Regions from separate parts of the Eubacterium sp. BL-380-WT-2B genome, predicted to be linked through region 2. Evidence: riboswitches for the same ligand, from Rfam matches in the RefSeq annotation. Region 2 holds a riboswitch; each other region holds the start of a gene.
The links. Region 2 has a riboswitch for molybdenum cofactor ahead of FYJ53_RS02665 (formate/nitrite transporter family protein). Riboswitches for the same ligand answer to the same signal wherever they lie in the genome.
Positions count from the first base shown of each region.

Region 1: it holds a riboswitch for molybdenum cofactor, as region 2 does, so the genes downstream of both, FYJ53_RS16430 (ABC transporter substrate-binding protein) here and FYJ53_RS02665 (formate/nitrite transporter family protein) in region 2, are expected to answer to the same signal.
Region 3: it holds a riboswitch for molybdenum cofactor, as region 2 does, so the genes downstream of both, FYJ53_RS13510 (substrate-binding domain-containing protein) here and FYJ53_RS02665 (formate/nitrite transporter family protein) in region 2, are expected to answer to the same signal.
Region 4: it holds a riboswitch for molybdenum cofactor, as region 2 does, so the genes downstream of both, FYJ53_RS08035 (4Fe-4S dicluster domain-containing protein) here and FYJ53_RS02665 (formate/nitrite transporter family protein) in region 2, are expected to answer to the same signal.

Region 1 covers NZ_VUMP01000008.1:80,547-84,745, forward strand. Annotated here, with positions in the region: gene FYJ53_RS16420 (ABC transporter ATP-binding protein) at 1-263, opposite strand, end outside; gene FYJ53_RS16425 (iron ABC transporter permease) at 263-1,270, opposite strand; gene FYJ53_RS16430 (ABC transporter substrate-binding protein) at 1,335-2,375, opposite strand; molybdenum cofactor riboswitch at 2,367-2,502, opposite strand; gene FYJ53_RS16435 (hypothetical protein) at 2,595-3,509, opposite strand; gene gpmA (2,3-diphosphoglycerate-dependent phosphoglycerate mutase) at 3,750-4,199, shown strand, end outside.
Region 2 covers NZ_VUMP01000001.1:555,937-560,135, reverse strand. Annotated here, with positions in the region: gene FYJ53_RS02675 (class I SAM-dependent methyltransferase) at 1-343, opposite strand, end outside; gene FYJ53_RS02670 (flavoprotein) at 485-1,021, opposite strand; gene FYJ53_RS02665 (formate/nitrite transporter family protein) at 1,151-1,930, opposite strand; molybdenum cofactor riboswitch at 2,337-2,460, opposite strand; gene FYJ53_RS02660 (PadR family transcriptional regulator) at 2,635-2,970, shown strand; gene FYJ53_RS02655 (hypothetical protein) at 2,973-3,950, shown strand; gene FYJ53_RS02650 (KUP/HAK/KT family potassium transporter) at 4,137-4,199, shown strand, end outside.
Region 3 covers NZ_VUMP01000006.1:233,442-237,640, forward strand. Annotated here, with positions in the region: gene FYJ53_RS13495 (PP2C family protein-serine/threonine phosphatase) at 1-156, opposite strand, end outside; gene FYJ53_RS13500 ([Fe-Fe] hydrogenase large subunit C-terminal domain-containing protein) at 156-1,856, opposite strand; gene FYJ53_RS13505 ((2Fe-2S) ferredoxin domain-containing protein) at 1,843-2,094, opposite strand; molybdenum cofactor riboswitch at 2,235-2,352, shown strand; gene FYJ53_RS13510 (substrate-binding domain-containing protein) at 2,442-3,314, shown strand; gene FYJ53_RS13515 (ABC transporter permease) at 3,394-4,101, shown strand; gene FYJ53_RS13520 (ABC transporter ATP-binding protein) at 4,085-4,199, shown strand, end outside.
Region 4 covers NZ_VUMP01000003.1:401,013-405,211, forward strand. Annotated here, with positions in the region: gene FYJ53_RS08015 (MATE family efflux transporter) at 1-634, shown strand, start outside; gene FYJ53_RS08020 (DUF3169 family protein) at 676-1,446, opposite strand; gene FYJ53_RS08025 (helix-turn-helix transcriptional regulator) at 1,448-1,663, opposite strand; gene FYJ53_RS08030 (helix-turn-helix transcriptional regulator) at 1,660-1,875, opposite strand; molybdenum cofactor riboswitch at 2,050-2,163, shown strand; gene FYJ53_RS08035 (4Fe-4S dicluster domain-containing protein) at 2,308-2,763, shown strand; gene FYJ53_RS08040 (aldehyde ferredoxin oxidoreductase family protein) at 2,766-4,199, shown strand, end outside.

The sequences.
Region 1 (4,199 bases), on a different contig from region 2:
GGGACAATGATCTGTGGCACATAGCCGATTATTCTGGCAACCTCCCGGTGGGAGAGCGTCTCCATGTTCTTTCCGTCAATCAGGATATTACCCTCCCTGGGCTTAAAAAGGCCTGCAATACAGTTGAGCAGCGTTGTTTTCCCCGCTCCGTTTGGTCCCAGAATGGATATTACCCGCCCAGCGTTAAGGGTAAAGTCAATACTTTTTAGCAGAGGAGCGGCTTCATCATAGGAGAAGGACAACTTTTCAATTTGTATCTTCATCAGCTTACCTTTGCTTTCTGCCGGTATAAAAGCCAGGCAAAGAAGGGCGCGCCGATGAGTCCTGTCAAAACCGAAAGCGGAATTTCCAGAGAGGTGGCGGTCCGGGCGATGGTATCAATGAGAAGAAGAAAAATACCACCCATCAGCATGGTTACCGGGAGAGATTTAATATGGTCGGAGCCGGCCAGCATCCTTGCGAGATGGGGCATGATCAGCCCAATCCAGGCAATGGTTCCGCTGATACAGACCGCACTGGCTGTCAGCAGGCTGGCGATCAGGATGATGATCCATCGGATTTTTTTAACGTTAACCCCAAGGCTCTGGGCTTCAATATCGCCAAAGGAAAGGATGTTGATCCGAAAGGAGAGGCTCAGCAGGATAAACGCGCCAACAGCGAACACAGGCAGCACAGAAAGAATTTCATGAACCTTTATGGAGGCCAGACTGCCCATTTGCCAGAAAACAATGGCGGCGAGATCCGTATCATTTTCAGAAGTGAATTTCATAAGTCCAAGAATTGAGTCCATAAAGCCGCTGGTGATGATACCGGCAAGCACCAGAACAAGGTTGCTCTGGTTGCGCAGGAGCTTTGGAAAGGTCATGGTCATAAGCATGGCGATGATGCCGAAGGCAAAAGCAGACAGCTGACGCGCAAGCATACCGCCGCCCAGCAGGATTGAAAAAGCCGCGCCTACACAGGCGCCCTTGGAGACACCGAGCAAGTCCGGCGATACCAGTGGGTTTTTAAAAATGCCCTGATAGACCGCGCCGCAGAGTGAAAGCACCGCACCAATGCTGACTGCGGCAATGACACGGGGCAGCCGAATGACAAAAAAGACGTTTTCCATGGCCAGATTCCCCGGCTCGCCTGTCATTTTAGTCTGGATGGCATAAAGCATATCCTGAGGGTTAACTGTATAACGCCCAACGCAGCAGGCGATAACCATGAGCGAGAGCAATATGGTGCTCAGTACAATAATGAGATGTCGATGTTTTGTGTTCTTCATAGCAGATAAAATGAAAGGGCCGGCAGGCAATTGCACAGCCCGCCAGCCCGGAAGACCTCAATGCTTATTGAAGCCCAAGCTGTTCCTTGGTAAAGGTTTTGCCGTAGACCATCTGATAGAAGGCATCGACATCCTTCATAAAATCATCTGAGCTGTAAAGATCACCGTGAAGATTATTAGCTGCCCAGCAGACTCCCAGTACAGAGGAGGCGGTGGGGTAGTCCCACGGCTCCAGAGAGGATGGAAAGACATAAACGGCCTTATCCTGTACGGCTTTAATGCTGCTCCAGGCCGGGTCGTTCAGAAGATCGTCGGCCTTGTATTTAGCATAGGAGGGTATCCAGATAATATCGGGATTCCAGCCGACAATCTGTTCAATGCTCACATCGGCGAACTCCCCTTTTTTATCGACCCCGCTGACTGCGTTAGTACCGCCGGCCTTTTCGATAATATAGGTCTGAATCATGGCGTCGGGCGCAACGGTGAGAGGGCTGGAACCGCCTAAAAATAAAATGGACGGTTTTTCAGAGGCTGAACCCACCTTTTTGCTGACATCGGCGATTTTATCGTCGATAAAGGAAGTGATTTCTTCCGCGCGTTTGTCCTCACCCAGAGCCTTTCCGACAATTTTCAGAGAGTTGGTGACTGTGTCGAAGCTTTCATCATTGGGGAGAGCAACAACTGCCGGGACATTGACTTCGGCGAACTGGTCGGCTTGATTGGCGAAACGTTCAGGCAGAATAGCGAGGTCTGCGCCCAACTCCATAACTGTTTCCATATTGATATCCTTGGCCTTACCGATTTGCGGCAGGTCGTCATATCCGTCGATTACTTCCTCGTACAGGCCACGGGCCATATCTTTATTTCCAAATCCGACAATGTATTTGCCACCGCCGCCAATGACAACCGCAGTATTTAAGGATGGATTGTGTGTTCCCACCACCTTCGTCGCTGGTGCAGGAAGCGTCACCTCGCGTCCGATGGCGTCTGTGACTTTAATCTCGCCGGATGCTTTGTCTGACGAGTCCTCCTGCTTTGGGCTGCAGGCAGTCATACTTAAAATTAAAGTAAGGACCAGAATCATGCACAGTAGTTTTTTTCTCATTTTTTTACTCCTTTTCAAATACAGAAGGTAAAGCCGTTTCCAACAGTACCCTATCGTGGCAAAACCATGAACAAATGATTTTGGGCAATCCGTTTTTAGGTTAAGTCCATCAGAGCTTGTTATATAAATTCATTATAGCACGGTTTGATAACGTTTTAAAGAAGAAAAATAAAACTCCCCGCTCCCTGTGACAGAAGCGGGGTTGCAGATGGATGATTTTTATTGAGGATTCACAAGCTCATCCAGCAGCTTAGGGAGCTTCGCTTCAATTTCCTCGTCTTTAAACTGACAGGTGCCGACAGCCTTATGGCCGCCACCGCCATATTTCAGCATTAAACTGCCAACGTCAATGTTGGAAGTCCGGTTTAAGACCGAATAACCAACAGCCACAGAACAGCCCAGACCACCTTTGCCGCTGACAATCCAGGCAGAAATATTCTGCTTTGGATACATACTGTAAATAAGAAAACGGTTCCCCGTATAAATAGGGTCGACGCCGCGCAGATCAGAGATGATGACATCGCCGTCGGTTCGGGTATATTTGTTTACCATTTCCTTAAACTTGGCGGTTTGCTCAAAATAAACTTCGATACGCTCCTGAACGTCGGAAAGGTTTAGAATCTCATCAGTGGACATGGTACGGCAGGCATCAATGAGCTTTTCCATCAGCTGGTAGTTGGAGATGGTAAAATTACGCCAGCGTCCAAGCCCGGTTCTGGGGTCCATCAGAAAACCGATCAATATCCAGCCTTCCGGGTTTTGAATTTCATCAATAGTCAAATTGCCAGAGTCCACCTTGTCGACGGCGGCCAGCATTTCATTGAAATGTGAAAAGCGTTCCTCACCGCCATAGTATTCGTAAATGATTCTCGCACAGGATGGCGTGATACGGCTTTCACCTTTATATTTGCCTTCAAGCTGGTTGCGCTCAAACTCACTGGAATGATGGTCAAACCAAAGGCCGCAGCCCTCCACAAAAGGGACATTTGCCAGACAGTCATCTTCGTTGACCTCTACCAGGCCATCCTGCAAGTCTTTAGGATGGGCAAATTTCCAGTGGTCAATGATTCCGGCTTCCTTGAGCAGCGCGCCACAGACAAGGCCGTCGAAATCAGAACGGGTAATTAATCTCATAATATTAGCTCTCCCTCTCAGATATTATTATCATCAAACAGGTGTTTTATTGCCTGTATGTCAATTATAGTTGATAACAGCAGGGACTTCAACTTGATTCTAAAGTAAAATTTAGATAAAGATGAGAATGAATCTTAGTTGTAAAAAATAATTGGGTATAAAAAAGAATCATTTTTGAAAAATATGCAATTTCCAGAAATTTTTGGGTATAAAATTTTAAAAGAACTGGAGATGATAAAGATGAAGCTTGTACTTTTAAGACATGGTGAAAGTGAATGGAACCGCCTGAACCTGTTTACAGGATGGACGGACGTAATTTTATCGAATAAAGGTATTAAAGAAGCCGCAGACGCTGGCAATATGCTAAAAGGAAAGGACTACGATTTTGATATCTGTTACACCTCTTTTTTAAAAAGAGCGGTGGATACCTTAAACGTGGTTTTGGATACCATGGACCGGGCCTGGCTGCCAGTCATAAAGGACTGGAAGCTTAACGAACGCCATTATGGCGCCTTGCAAGGGCTGAATAAGGCCGAGACAGCAGAGAAATACGGAGAGGAACAGGTCAAAATCTGGCGCCGATCCTTTGACGTCCGTCCACCGGCTCTGGAACCGGATGACCCCAGAAACCCACAGCTGCAGGAGCAGTATCGAAATGTGGAAAAAAGCGAGCTGCCTTTGGCAGAAAGC
Region 2 (4,199 bases):
AAAGCCGGGTGGTCAGATTTGACACACCGGCAGCGGCAGCGTTTTCCTGACACTTTTCCAGCATTTGCTGGGACACATCCAGGCTGGTGACACTTTTCGCCATACCGGCAATCGGCACAGAAAGCCTGCCAGGCCCACAGCCCACGTCCAATACTGTATCTTCCTTTGTAATAATCAAAGCGTCCAGCTGATTCTGTGTGTACTCTCTTTCCAGCTGTGCCATTTTATTGTACATACGCGCAACCGCGCCCCACATTTTTGCAGGGTCGCTGTTCATTGGGCTCGCCTTGCCTGCCGGATGGCTTAATTCTGAAATTGCCGCCCAGTTTACTAATCCATTCATAGCTTCACCACATTTCCTGTTTTACTGGATTATTTTTTTAGTTGATTCTGAAAATATTTCCTATTACATTTTATCTCTTTTATTTAAAATTGTCCATGCTGTTTCCAACAAAGACAATTTTTTACCCTACTTTTCCATTTTCTAAATTTCTGTCATTTTCTCCAATGCCTTGATGATCGTCTGGAAAATCTGTTCATTAGACGGCATGCGGTTGGGCGCTCTGCCCTCCCCGTTTTCAACAAAAATACAGCCATCTTCCTTTAAAGTCTGGATATTCCGCTGCACACTGGGCTTGCTGTACATCATCGGATTAATGTTATTGGCAAACACAATGGGGGCTGTGGTGGAAAGAATGGTCGTCGTCAGTAAATTATCCGCTATGCCATTGGCCGCTTTGCCAATGGTATTGGCCGAGGCTGGAGCGATCAGCAGCAAATCAGACTGGTCAGAGGTTTTGTGCTCAGGATCCCATACCTTTGGTTCCTCAAACTGGTCGATTTCAACCGGATTCCCCGACACGCGCCGCAATGGAAGCGGTGTAATAAAATTAAGGGCATTCGGGGTTAATATCACCTTTACCTCTGCTTTTTCATTTCGCAGCATCCGGATGAGTCCAGGAATCTGGTCAACCGGCGTACATGCCGTAATCCCAATGGTTATGTTTTTTCCAATCAGCATTTTCATTTCTCCTGTAAACATTTAAATTTTCTCATTCATTATAGCACAGATAAAACAGAAGACGTAAACCGCTTTCAAATTTATATTAAGAATACCCTTATATATATAAAGGTATTCCTTTATCATTCTCTAGTTATTTTTACGAATGTATGCATAATAGTAAGCGCATGGTACGATTATGGCGCCGCCGATAATATTGCCGAGTGTGACAGGCAGCAGATTGTTGATAAACATCTGCCCCCAGCTGACATCTGCCCCCAGGAAAATTCCAAGAGGAATATAGGTCATATTGGCAACACTATGTTCAAAGCCCGCAAAAACAAAAAGCATGATCGGAAACCAGATCGCAAAGATTTTGCCGATCATATCCTTTGAGCCGGCCTGCATCCAGCACGCTAAAACAACCAGCATATTACATAGAATACCGCGGATAAGCGCTGTTGAAAAAGGCATCCCAGCCTTTGCCTGTGCAACGGCCACCGCTTTTTCCAGCACCGCGTCTGCATAAAGACCGCTTTTGGCCAAAACAAAAGCCAACAAAATCGATCCGATTAAATTGCCGATATAAACAACCACCCAGTTTGTCAGCATCCCTTTGATGGTAATTTTTTTATCCATCAGGGCCAGTGTCATCAGGTTATTGCCTGTAAACAGCTCTGCGCCGCATAATATTACCATCATCAAGCCTGCCGGGAATACCGAAGCGCCAATAAACTTAGCGAGCATAGCCTCGCTTAAGGCGCCTTTGCCAATTCCTGTCGCCAGTAAAAATCCATGGGCGCCAAAGCCAATAAAAATACCTGCAAAAATGCCGAGAATCAGCATTTTACCAATGGAGAGGGAGGCCTTTTTCACACCATTCCCAACCCACACTTCTCCGATCTCCGCCGGAGAAAGAAAACCATTCATTTCACGCACCTCCTGAATGTTTATTTCAGAATTATATCATAACTTCAAGCGTTGTAAAAGTATAAATTTTTATCCTATTTAGCCTTATTTTTATATTTTAAACATTATAAAATAGCATCAAATCGCTATAACGTTAATTTTTAAGAAATTTTTATAAGTTAAATATAAAAATAACTTATATTTCAAAACACAAAAAGCAGAACCGCATGGTCCTGCTCCATTCAGCAAAGGATTCAAACGGCCGCCGAGGATGCGACGGCCCTTTGACTTGGTAGATTATATAGATTAGTGCCTTTTGTTTTTAATGACAAAAGGCAGCAGGAGCTCATGGATAAAATAACCATCTTTTGAAAAATCATTAAAAAAGGGCATACTTCTCCCGTGTCGAAATATGCCCCTGAAAATTTTCAGGAATCATCTGCATTCTTCTCAAACACGGAAAGCATATCCGTTTCCAGATATACTCATCGGTCCCCGGCCATGGGGGCTTCACTTCCTTTAGGCTTTTGGACTCGAATGCGGTTATTTTTTTGTTTATTTCTTCCAGATAAACTGAAACCAATGTTACGTTTATTATAAATCATTTCCAGCATGAAGTCCAGCCTTTTCTTTCAGACATTTTCAAACAAAATACTGTATCTTCTTGACATACTGTGTATAACACACTATAATGTGATTAACAGCAAATAAAGGAGGGCCGTCATTTGGAAAAGGATAGTGTTTTGTCAAGTATGGTATCAGAGCTGCGCCGGGGAACACTGGTGCTCTGTGTTTTAAGCCAGCTGAAAATACCCATGTACGGCTACAATCTGGTAAACACACTCAATGAAAAGGGTATCGCGGCAGAGGCAAATACGCTCTACCCGCTGCTCAGACGCCTCGAAAGCCAGGAGCTTCTCGAAAGCTCCTGGCAGACAGACGGACCAAAGCCGCGAAAGTACTACCAGACGACTGAATTCGGCAATGAAATTTGCCGGCAGTTAAAACAGCATTGGGATAAAACAGTCAGCAGCATAAATCAGATTTTTGAGGAGGAATAAAAATGAAAAACGAACTGATTGATCGGTATGTCTACGCGGTTACAAGGCGGCTGCCTGCCCGACTGCGAAACGATATTGACAAAGAGCTGCACTCGCTCATCGAAGATATGCTGGAGGCCCGGTGCGATGGTCTGATGCCTGAAGACCGTGATGTCCGGGTCATTCTCACGGAGCTGGGAACCCCGTCAGAGCTGGCCATGAGCTATATGCCTGAAGGCCGCGACCACCTTATCGGCCCTGCCTATTACAGCCAATACAAAATGGTTACCGGCATCGTTCTGGCTTCTGTGACCTTCGGGCTTGTTCTTTCTGGATTTATCTCATTTTTCACGGACAGTCACGAGGCACTGTACATTACCCTTTTCTCATGGATTGGTACACTGATCACTGGCCTTATCGCTGCTTTTGGCGCGGTTACTTTTATTTTCGCGGTCTTTGAACGAAAAAATGTCGCCCTTAATTTTGGCGGCAGTGAGCTTGACAGTCTGCCCCCGGTTCCAGAAAGAAAATCTGTTATTCCAAAGGGAGAGCCCATCGCCGGCATCATTTTTTCTGTGATCTTCTGTGTAATCTTTCTGGCCGCTCCTCAGATTATCTGCGCAAAATTCAGCGCAGATCAGCCTTTTATCCCTGTGTTTAACGTAGACCGCATTCACCAGCTATGGTATGTCTTCGCAGGCTTCACGATCCTCGGCATTATGAATGAAAGCTTTAAACTCTATGAAGGCCGTTACACTAAAAGGCTGGCTATTGTCACAGTGGTCTCAGGTGTCCTGAGCGCAGCTCTGACGCTGATCCTTCTGTCTGATCAGCAGATTTTAAACAGCGCTTTTATCGCAGCGATTTCCAGCAGCTTGTCGAATGCAGCCGTCACAGGCTTTCTAACCCATTTTAACCTGTACTTCATGGCGATCATTCTTTTTGCGCTCCTTCTTGAAATGGGTGTCACCCTGTTCAAAGGCTTCTGGTATGACCGTTAAGGAATTGCAGCAGACCTGGCAGCTTCTGCCGGGTCTATTTTCTTTATAACTTTTCATAAATTTCTTGTTAAAAATATATAAATTTTCCGATAAAAGGGTATAAGTATTCGAAACATTCGTGTCCGCAGTGTTTTGCAACACGGAGGTTGTCTTTTAATACACCAAGAGGAAAAGTAGAGGATTAAAATGAGACACTTAAAAAAATCGACAGAAATTCCTGTTAGCCTGGGCGCTGCCATTGTAGCCCTT
Region 3 (4,199 bases), on a different contig from region 2:
GGTCGCCAGGATATTGGCTTTCACACCGCTTCCAAGCCCGTCGGCCAGAACAACGATCACGCTCTCATCGTTGATGCGGATTTCCACATTATCGCCGCACAGCTCCTGGTGGTGCTTATTGATGCTGTCATGGGCAATATCGACAAAAAAAGCCATTATTCCTCTTCCTCTCTTGTTCCTACAACCTTTTGCAGCCGGGTCAGCGTAACTTTGGTCTCGGCAGTGGTTTCACCCAGCAGCTCTGCGATTTCATGGGCGACGCGCATCTGCTTGTCGATGACCTTCTGGGCCATATCCAGGGTTTCTTCCTGCATCTTCTGATATGCCCGTTCTTTTTTGATCTCTCTGGAGATGTCCACAAATATTCCCATGTACATCTTCTGTCCCGGGATATAGGTCAGAATTTCCATAAAATGGATATTGCCGCGGGCGTAAAGTCCCCGTCCGCTGTAATAATTGCCCTCGACATTGTCCAGCTTTTTGAACGGGTTGTAGTCAAAGACTTCAACGAAATTTTTGTGCAGCACATCGGTTTTGGCGGTCTTGAACAGCTTTTCGGCTGCCCCGTTAAAATCAACGATCCTGAAATCCTTGTCCAGCACCGCGATGGCGTTTGGCGTCGACGCGATAATTAAATTGGAGATGGCCTCGTTGCGGTTGCGCATAAAAGGCAGGCACATGTCCAGCTCTGCCATGCCGCAGTAAACCGCCGCGGCTTTTTCACGGCAGCTGTCATAACCGCAGGTACCGCAGTTCAGCTCGTCTTTCGGGGTGAATTTTCCTGTCTGCCGCAGAATTTCTTCAATGGCTTCCTCCGGCACACCCGCAAAGGGGTCCTTTTTCTCAACAGCGAAGCCACGGCTGAAATCTGGTGCCTGCTCCGGTGTTTCCGGGTCCTTCCGGGCATTATTATTAATGTAATCTGTCACGCGCTCGATCCGCTCATACTTGACCAGAGGGCTGTGGGTATTACCCGGGCCGTTGACACAGCCCTCGACGCAGGCGTTCATTTCGATCCAGTACTGGCCCTCCAGCTTACCGATATCATCCAGAAAGTCACGGCAGTTTTTGAGGCCGTCAATTTTTATGACCCGCCGGACGCCCTGCACACCTGGTACACTGGTCTTTTCCACACCTCCGGCCAGCGGATAGAAGCGCGCCACGTTACAGCCCGTCGCGTCAAAGCTGCCTGCTGGCATATCGGCTACATTAATCCCTTCTTCCTTAAACCACACATCCAGCTCATCAAAGGTCAGCACGCCGTCGATGATCGGACTGGCAGCGTCGACGGCTTCCATCTTCTTTGAGATGCAGGGCCCTGCGAACACAACTTTCGCGTTGGGATACCTTTCCTTCAGCATCATACCGTGAGCGGTCATGGGAGATACCACCTCACTCAGGTATTCCACCACATCGGGATAATATTTTTCGATCATCATGTTAACCGTCGGGCAGGAGGTTGTGATCACATGGCGTTTTGTGCCCCAGTAATCCTTGGCATAGTATTTTGAGACCTGCTCTGCCCCAATAGCAGTCTCCTCAATCACTGTAAATCCCAGAGCCCGCAGCCCGCCCAGTACCTGCAGCGGGTCTTCCGTATTAAACCCGGCGGGAAAGGACGGCGCCAAACTCAGAACCACCGGTCCCTCCTCCAGCCACTGCCTGATGCTGTCCACATCGCTGGCCACATATTTGGCATTCTGGGGACAAATCCGAAAACAGTTACCGCAGCCAATGCACAGATCCTCAACGATCTGAGCCTGATTATCCATCAGTTTAATGGCCTTTACCGGACAGTATCGAATACATTTATAACAATTCCGGCAGCTCGCCCTGGTAAAATTAATGACACCCATTATTTCCCTCCATTATCTGGTCAAACAGCTGGTCAACGCCCTCTGGCTTAACCGTATAAATATGATCGTCAACCTTGACAGCCACCCCGTCGCTGCAGGCGTCCAGACAGAAGGTACCCATCAGCTCCACTTCATTTTCGAGGCCCCGTTCAGCCACCAGCTCCTTGAAGCGCTGTACCACCTGATAGGAACCCTTGACATGGCAGGCACTGCCAATACAAATATGTATTTCCTTCATTTTTTACTCCTCAATATTGTTCTAATCCCTGTGTTCTTCTGACAGATTAATCCTAGCACGCCTGACAGCCCTTGTCAATTAGTACTGCCGCTTGAATTCTTCGCCATTTTCTGTTAAAATAGTCATATCGAAATCGTTTTAAAGATTTATCTATCCGAATTTTTTATCCTAAAGTCAATCCATGGATTCAAAATCGTCAGAGTGCAGCGGGAAACGGCTGTGCTTTCCATTGTGAGAAGGATAGATGATAAACGTGCGCACTGCGTTTATTTCCTCCTCGCAAATTATAATGGTATAGAAGATTATTCTTTTATATATTTAATTTTCATTATCAAGGAGGAAGAGAAATGAAAAAAAAATTAACACTGGTTCTGGCCGCGCTGTTGACGATGACCATGGTCATCGGCCTGGCAGGATGCAGCAGCAACAACAATACTGCTAAAACCGAAAAGCTGGAGCCAGGCTCCAACGGTGAAATTATTATGGCCACCACCACCAGCACACAGGACAGCGGTTTGCTTGATGTGCTCCTGCCCAAGTTTGAAGAGGAAACCGGCATTGCCGTAAAGGTTGTGGCCGTCGGAACGGGTAAAGCCATTGAAATGGGCAAAAACGGAGAAGCCGATGTGCTTCTGGTTCATGCAAAATCTCAGGAAGAGGATTTTGTCAAGGAAGGCTATGGCATCGAACGTTTTGACGTTATGTACAATGACTTCATTGTTCTGGGCAGTAAGGATGACCCGGCAAAACTGAAGGAAGTCGCTCCAAACGACGCGGTAAAAGCCTTCCAGACCATTGCTGAAACCCAGTCTGAATTTGTATCCAGAGGCGACAAATCCGGTACCCATACCAAGGAGCTGGGCCTGTGGGAAAAAGCAGGCGTTACCCCTGCAGGACAGCCCTGGTACATCGAATCCGGCTCTGGCATGGGCGACACCCTGAAAATGGCCAATGAAAAATTAGCCTATACCCTGTCTGACCGCGCTACCTGGTTAAATATGAAGGATAATCTGGATCTTGAAGTTGTTGTCGAAAAGGATGATAACCTGTATAACCAGTACGGAGTCATTGTCGTCAACCCTGACAAGGTCAGTGCTGAGCTGAACACCGACGGCGCCAAAAAATTCCAGGAATGGATTTTAAGCGACGAAGCGCAAAAGGCCATCGCTGATTATAAAATCAACGGCGAACCAACCTTTGTACCAAACGCCAGCAAATAAGCATTAACTGAATTTAGAATTTGTCAGCGTCCGTTTTTTCGGGCGCTGATTTTGAATTGACAGACTGACGAGGTTTCCTATGGATTATATTATCAATGGCTTCATTGAGGCCTTCCATCTTCTGATCTCCGGCGACCCGGAAATTTACCAGATTGTCGGGCTTTCCTTGTATGTATCCTTCTCCTCCACCATTTATTCCACTGTTCTCGGCGTGCCACTGGGCATCCTGCTCGGCATCAAGGAATTCAGGGGAAAGCGGATCGTATCCCGGCTGCTTTACACTTTTATGTCTTTTCCGCCGGTCATCATTGGACTGTTCACCTCACTGGTGCTCGCCCGCTCCGGTCCGTTAGGGCATTTAAAGCTCATGTACACGCCCACTGCCATGATCATCGCCCAGGTGATCCTCGTTACGCCTATTATCATGGGCATTGTGTTTAACGACACCACTGTCAACGGCCAGGTTGTGGTAACCATGGGTAAAACCCTTGGGGCAGGCGGCCGGGATATTCTCTTCCTGCTGATCCGGGAGCTTAAGGCCAGCATCATGATCGCTCTGGTCACCGGTTTCGGGCGGGCTGTATCCGAGGTCGGTGCTGTGATGATCGTGGGCGGCAATATAAAAAACTATACACGGGTCATGACCACCTTTATTGCCATGAACAATAACATGGGTGAATACGCTGTTTCCATCGCCATGGGCATTATTCTGCTGGTCATCTCTTTTGTCACGAATTCGATCCTGTACAAATATATGGTAGGAGACCCTTATGCAAATCGCGATTGAAAAACTCACCAAGACTTATCACGGAAAAACCGTCCTGTCACTGGACAGCCTGCGTCTTGAATCCGGAAAAATCCACGGAATTTTAGGACCTAACGGCT
Region 4 (4,199 bases), on a different contig from region 2:
GATCCCTTCGGGTGGTGAGACACTTTCCTGGACGCTGAGCCAGACAGTGACAATGGGATTTGTGAATCTCTGCGGCGCGGTGGTCATTACAACTCGTGTGTATGCGGTGATGTTTGCCATGATCACTTATCTGTACAGCAATGCAATTTCCCAGTCCTCCCAGGTTTTAGTGGGCTATATGATTGGAGCGAGGGAGTATGACAATGCGGACAGGCGTGTAAAGGCCACACTCCGGTCATCTGTGCTGGTATCCTTCTGCGTGGCGCTTCTGCTCTTTGTGTTCAGTGATCAGATTTTTGGTTTTTTCACCTCTGACCCGGAAGTTATTGCCCTCGGTAAGCAGGTGATGTTCATTGATATTTTTCTGGAGCTTGGCCGTGCGGTAAATATGGTGATGGTCCGCTCACTTCAGGCGGCCAATGACATTCTGTTTCCCATCGCCCTTGGTATTGGCTCACAATGGTTTGTATCGGTGGTTCTGTGTTATGTTTTAGGCATTATACTGGGGTGGGGACTGATCGGGATATGGATCGCCATGGCCTGTGATGAAATCCTGAGAGCTGCCATGTTTTTAGTCCGTTGGAAACGCAGGAAATGGATGGATTTAAGCATTAAGAACGCAGTGAAGGCCTGATAAAAAGGAGGTACGCCGTTTCGGCGCACCTCCTTTTTGGTTTAACAGTCATCACTGTCTATTTTTTTGCTTTTTTGAAGATTCATGGAAAAGATGCAGCACAGTGTGCTCTGCAGTCCCCATAAAATACCAATGATCATAAAAGGAAACGCGCCAATGGGGGTGGTCAGGGCCGCAAACATGAGCAGCACCATGACAATGAGAAAGGCCATCTGCATAATTTGAAAGGTTTTATAGGCAGCCTTGTAGAGAATGAATTTTTCCGCCTCATCATTGCTGTTCATCCAGATCTTTTTAAAATTTAAATCCAGCGGGTTTCCCTGTTTTTCCGGATTCATCTTTTTGGTCAGATTCACAAAGAGAATCTGGAAGATAACGCAGAAGATAACTGGCAGTAAAAATGCCGCGAGTGCCCATAAAAGGGAAGTGGAGCTGTTATTGTGTATGCCGCTGACATTGATACCGTAAAAAGCAAAGGTGAAAATCAGCGTGATGTTGCCAAAGATTATCCCTGTATCACAGAGGTGGTCGGCTTTTTCATAAAGTGCATCCGAATCGTTTGTTTCCAGCTGTCTGTAGGTATTTCTTGCGGAAAGGTAAAACAGAGCGGTGATGAGCATTAAAACAACAGAACCGGCAGAAGATATATATAGGCCGTAGTCCAGAATGTTGTTTTGAAGCAGCTGTACGCTATCGACAATGTCAAAGCCTGGATAGTTCAGCAGGAAGCCAGCCAGCCCGCCTAAAAAGCCGCATATGATGATCAGGGTAAAAAATTTCAGGTAAATGTGTTTGCTTTCTTTTGCTTTCATGTCATTTTTCCTCCTCGAGGGTATGGGTAAAAAGGGAATCGATGGTAGTATTGAAAATATCTGCGAATTTTGCGGCAAGCCGGACAGAGGGAGAATAAAGGTTTTCCTCGATCAAAAAGATGGTTTGCCTGGATACGCCAGCCAGCTCGCCAAGCTGTGCGGGCGTAAGCTTTTGTTTGATTCTGTAATCTTTCAGGTGGTTTTTGTGCGTGTTCATTCTGAGTCCTCCTCATCTGAATAGGTAAAAATGTCCTCAACGGAGGTATTAAAAATCCGGGCAATTTTAAGCGCCAGCGTTACGGAAGGAGAATAATCTCCGCGTTCAATTAAACTGATGGTTTGCCTGGATACACCGGCCAGCTTACCAAGCTCTGACTGATTGATTTTATCTCGGGCCCGGAACTCTTTTAATCGGTTTTTGAGGGGCATGCTCAGGCCTCCTTTGTATATGATTTTTGTCATCTTGACAAATATTCTTGTCAAAAATAGTTTAACATTGACAAAAATATTTGTCAAACAAAAATTTGATAAAAAAGAAAAAATAAATCTTTAGAAAATTTTAAGACGTTTACAAGAATTTAAAAATGTGCTATGATAATGATAACAATAGAATTGCTCTGAAGCTGGAAAGACCCTTCCGGGGCCTTTCCAGCCAATGGGTAACAGGGGCAACCCTGTTGTCTGCCATCTTTGCAAAGGAGCCCGTAGAAACTGCTTTTACTATGTATAAAGCTATTTCTGCGGGCTTTGTGTTTTCCTGAATTCCAGGACACAAAGCGATTCTCATTTTGTAAACTTACCACAAAGGAGGTGTGAGGGTACTGCGTCGGCAGTATCCAGAAGCGTATGAGCAAACAACTCATGATTAAACCTGAAAAGTGCATAAGCTGCAGAACCTGCGAACTGGTCTGTTCTTTTGGACACTATCAGGAATTTAATCCATCATTGTCAAATGTAACAGTGATGGATTATGAAAAAGCAGCCGTAACCATTCCTGTGATGTGTATGCAATGTGAGGAACCAGCTTGCATGAAGGTGTGTCCGGTGGGCGCGATCTCAAGGAATGAAAACGGTGCATTTGTTATGGATGAAGCAAAATGTATCGTGTGTAAAATGTGTATGAACGCCTGCCCGCTCGGCAACATCAGCTTTAATCCGGTTAAGAGAAAAGTGTTTAAATGCGATCTGTGTGACGGCGATCCAAAATGTGCCAAGTTTTGTCCGTCTGGCGCCATTGTCTATGGCGAAGCGGTTGAAATGGAACGTAAAAAGGCCATTGCGGATCAGCTGAAAGACGTTTATGGATTGGAGGGATAACGATGAATGGATGGATGGGACAATTAATCCGCGTTGATCTGGAAGCAGGAACCATCAAAAAGGAACCGCTTAACATGCAGGCCGCCCATGATTTTATTGGCGCGCGTGGCCTGGGAACAAAATATTTCTGTGACGAGGTAGACCCGCAGGTAGACCCGCTTGGTCCGGATAATAAAATGATTTTTATGACAGGACCGTTGACCGGTACGGCTGCTTCCTGCAGCGGGCGGTATGAGGTCGTGGCAAAGGCGCCTTTGACAGGAACCATCGGCGCTTCAAACTCCGGCGGTCATTTTGGCCCCGAACTGAAATTTGCAGGCTATGACGGAATTATTTTTGAAAACCAGAGTGACCGTCCGGTTTACCTGTATATCAATGACGACACAGTGGAGCTCAGAGATGCCTCAGACCTCTGGGGGAAGGACGTTTATGAAACGACCGAAGCACTGGAGGAAGCTTGCGGAGAAGGCGCGCGTGTCGCCTGTATTGGCCCGACCGGTGAACAGGGCTGCCTGTATTCTGCCATCATGAATGACAAGCACCGCGCAGCAGGCCGTGGTGGTATGGGCGCTGTGATGGGCAGCAAAAAGCTAAAGGCTGTAGTGGTTCGCGGAAGCGGCGGGGTAACAGTGGCGCGGCCTGAAGGTTTTATGGCAGCGATGACCGATGCCCGTACCAAGCTCAAGGAACACCCCGTTACGGGTGGAGGACTGCCGACCTATGGCACTGAGGTTCTGGTCAATATGATCAACGAAGTCGGTGGCCTGCCGCTTCGCAACTGGCGTGACGGCGGTGTCTATGATAAGGCAGATGATACCTCTGGTGAAGCGCTGGTCGATTCTTATCTGGTTAAAAACAAGGGCTGCTTTGGCTGCTCCATTGGCTGCGGCCGCGTGACCAGAATCCCGGACGGGCCGTTTAAGTCCATGGGTGAAGGCCCAGAATACGAGGCCGGCTGGTCCTATGGTGCAGACTGTGGTGTCAATGATCTGGCTGCTATCTGCAAAGCCAATTTCCTCTGTAACCAGTATGGCATGGACCCGATCACACTTGGTTCTACCATTGCCTGTGCCATGGAGCTTTACGAAAAGGGGCTTCTGAGTGAGGAAGAAATTGGCCGTCCGCTGCCCTTTGGCGACGCACAGGCCATGGTTGATCTGACAGAGCTCACAGGAAAAATGGAAGGCTTTGGTGTTGAGCTGGCTCAGGGCTCGTACCGCCTGGCAGAAAAACACGGTGCGCCAGAGTTGTCCATGTCCGTTAAAAAACAGGAAATGCCCGCTTATGATGGACGCGCTGTCCAGGGGATGGCCCTTGAATATGCGACCTCCAACCGTGGAGGCTGCCATGTCCGTGGTTACCTGACCTCACCTGAGGTTCTGGGGATTCCGTTAAAGACCGATCCGCTTGTGACTGAAGGCAAGGCGCCGCTTCTC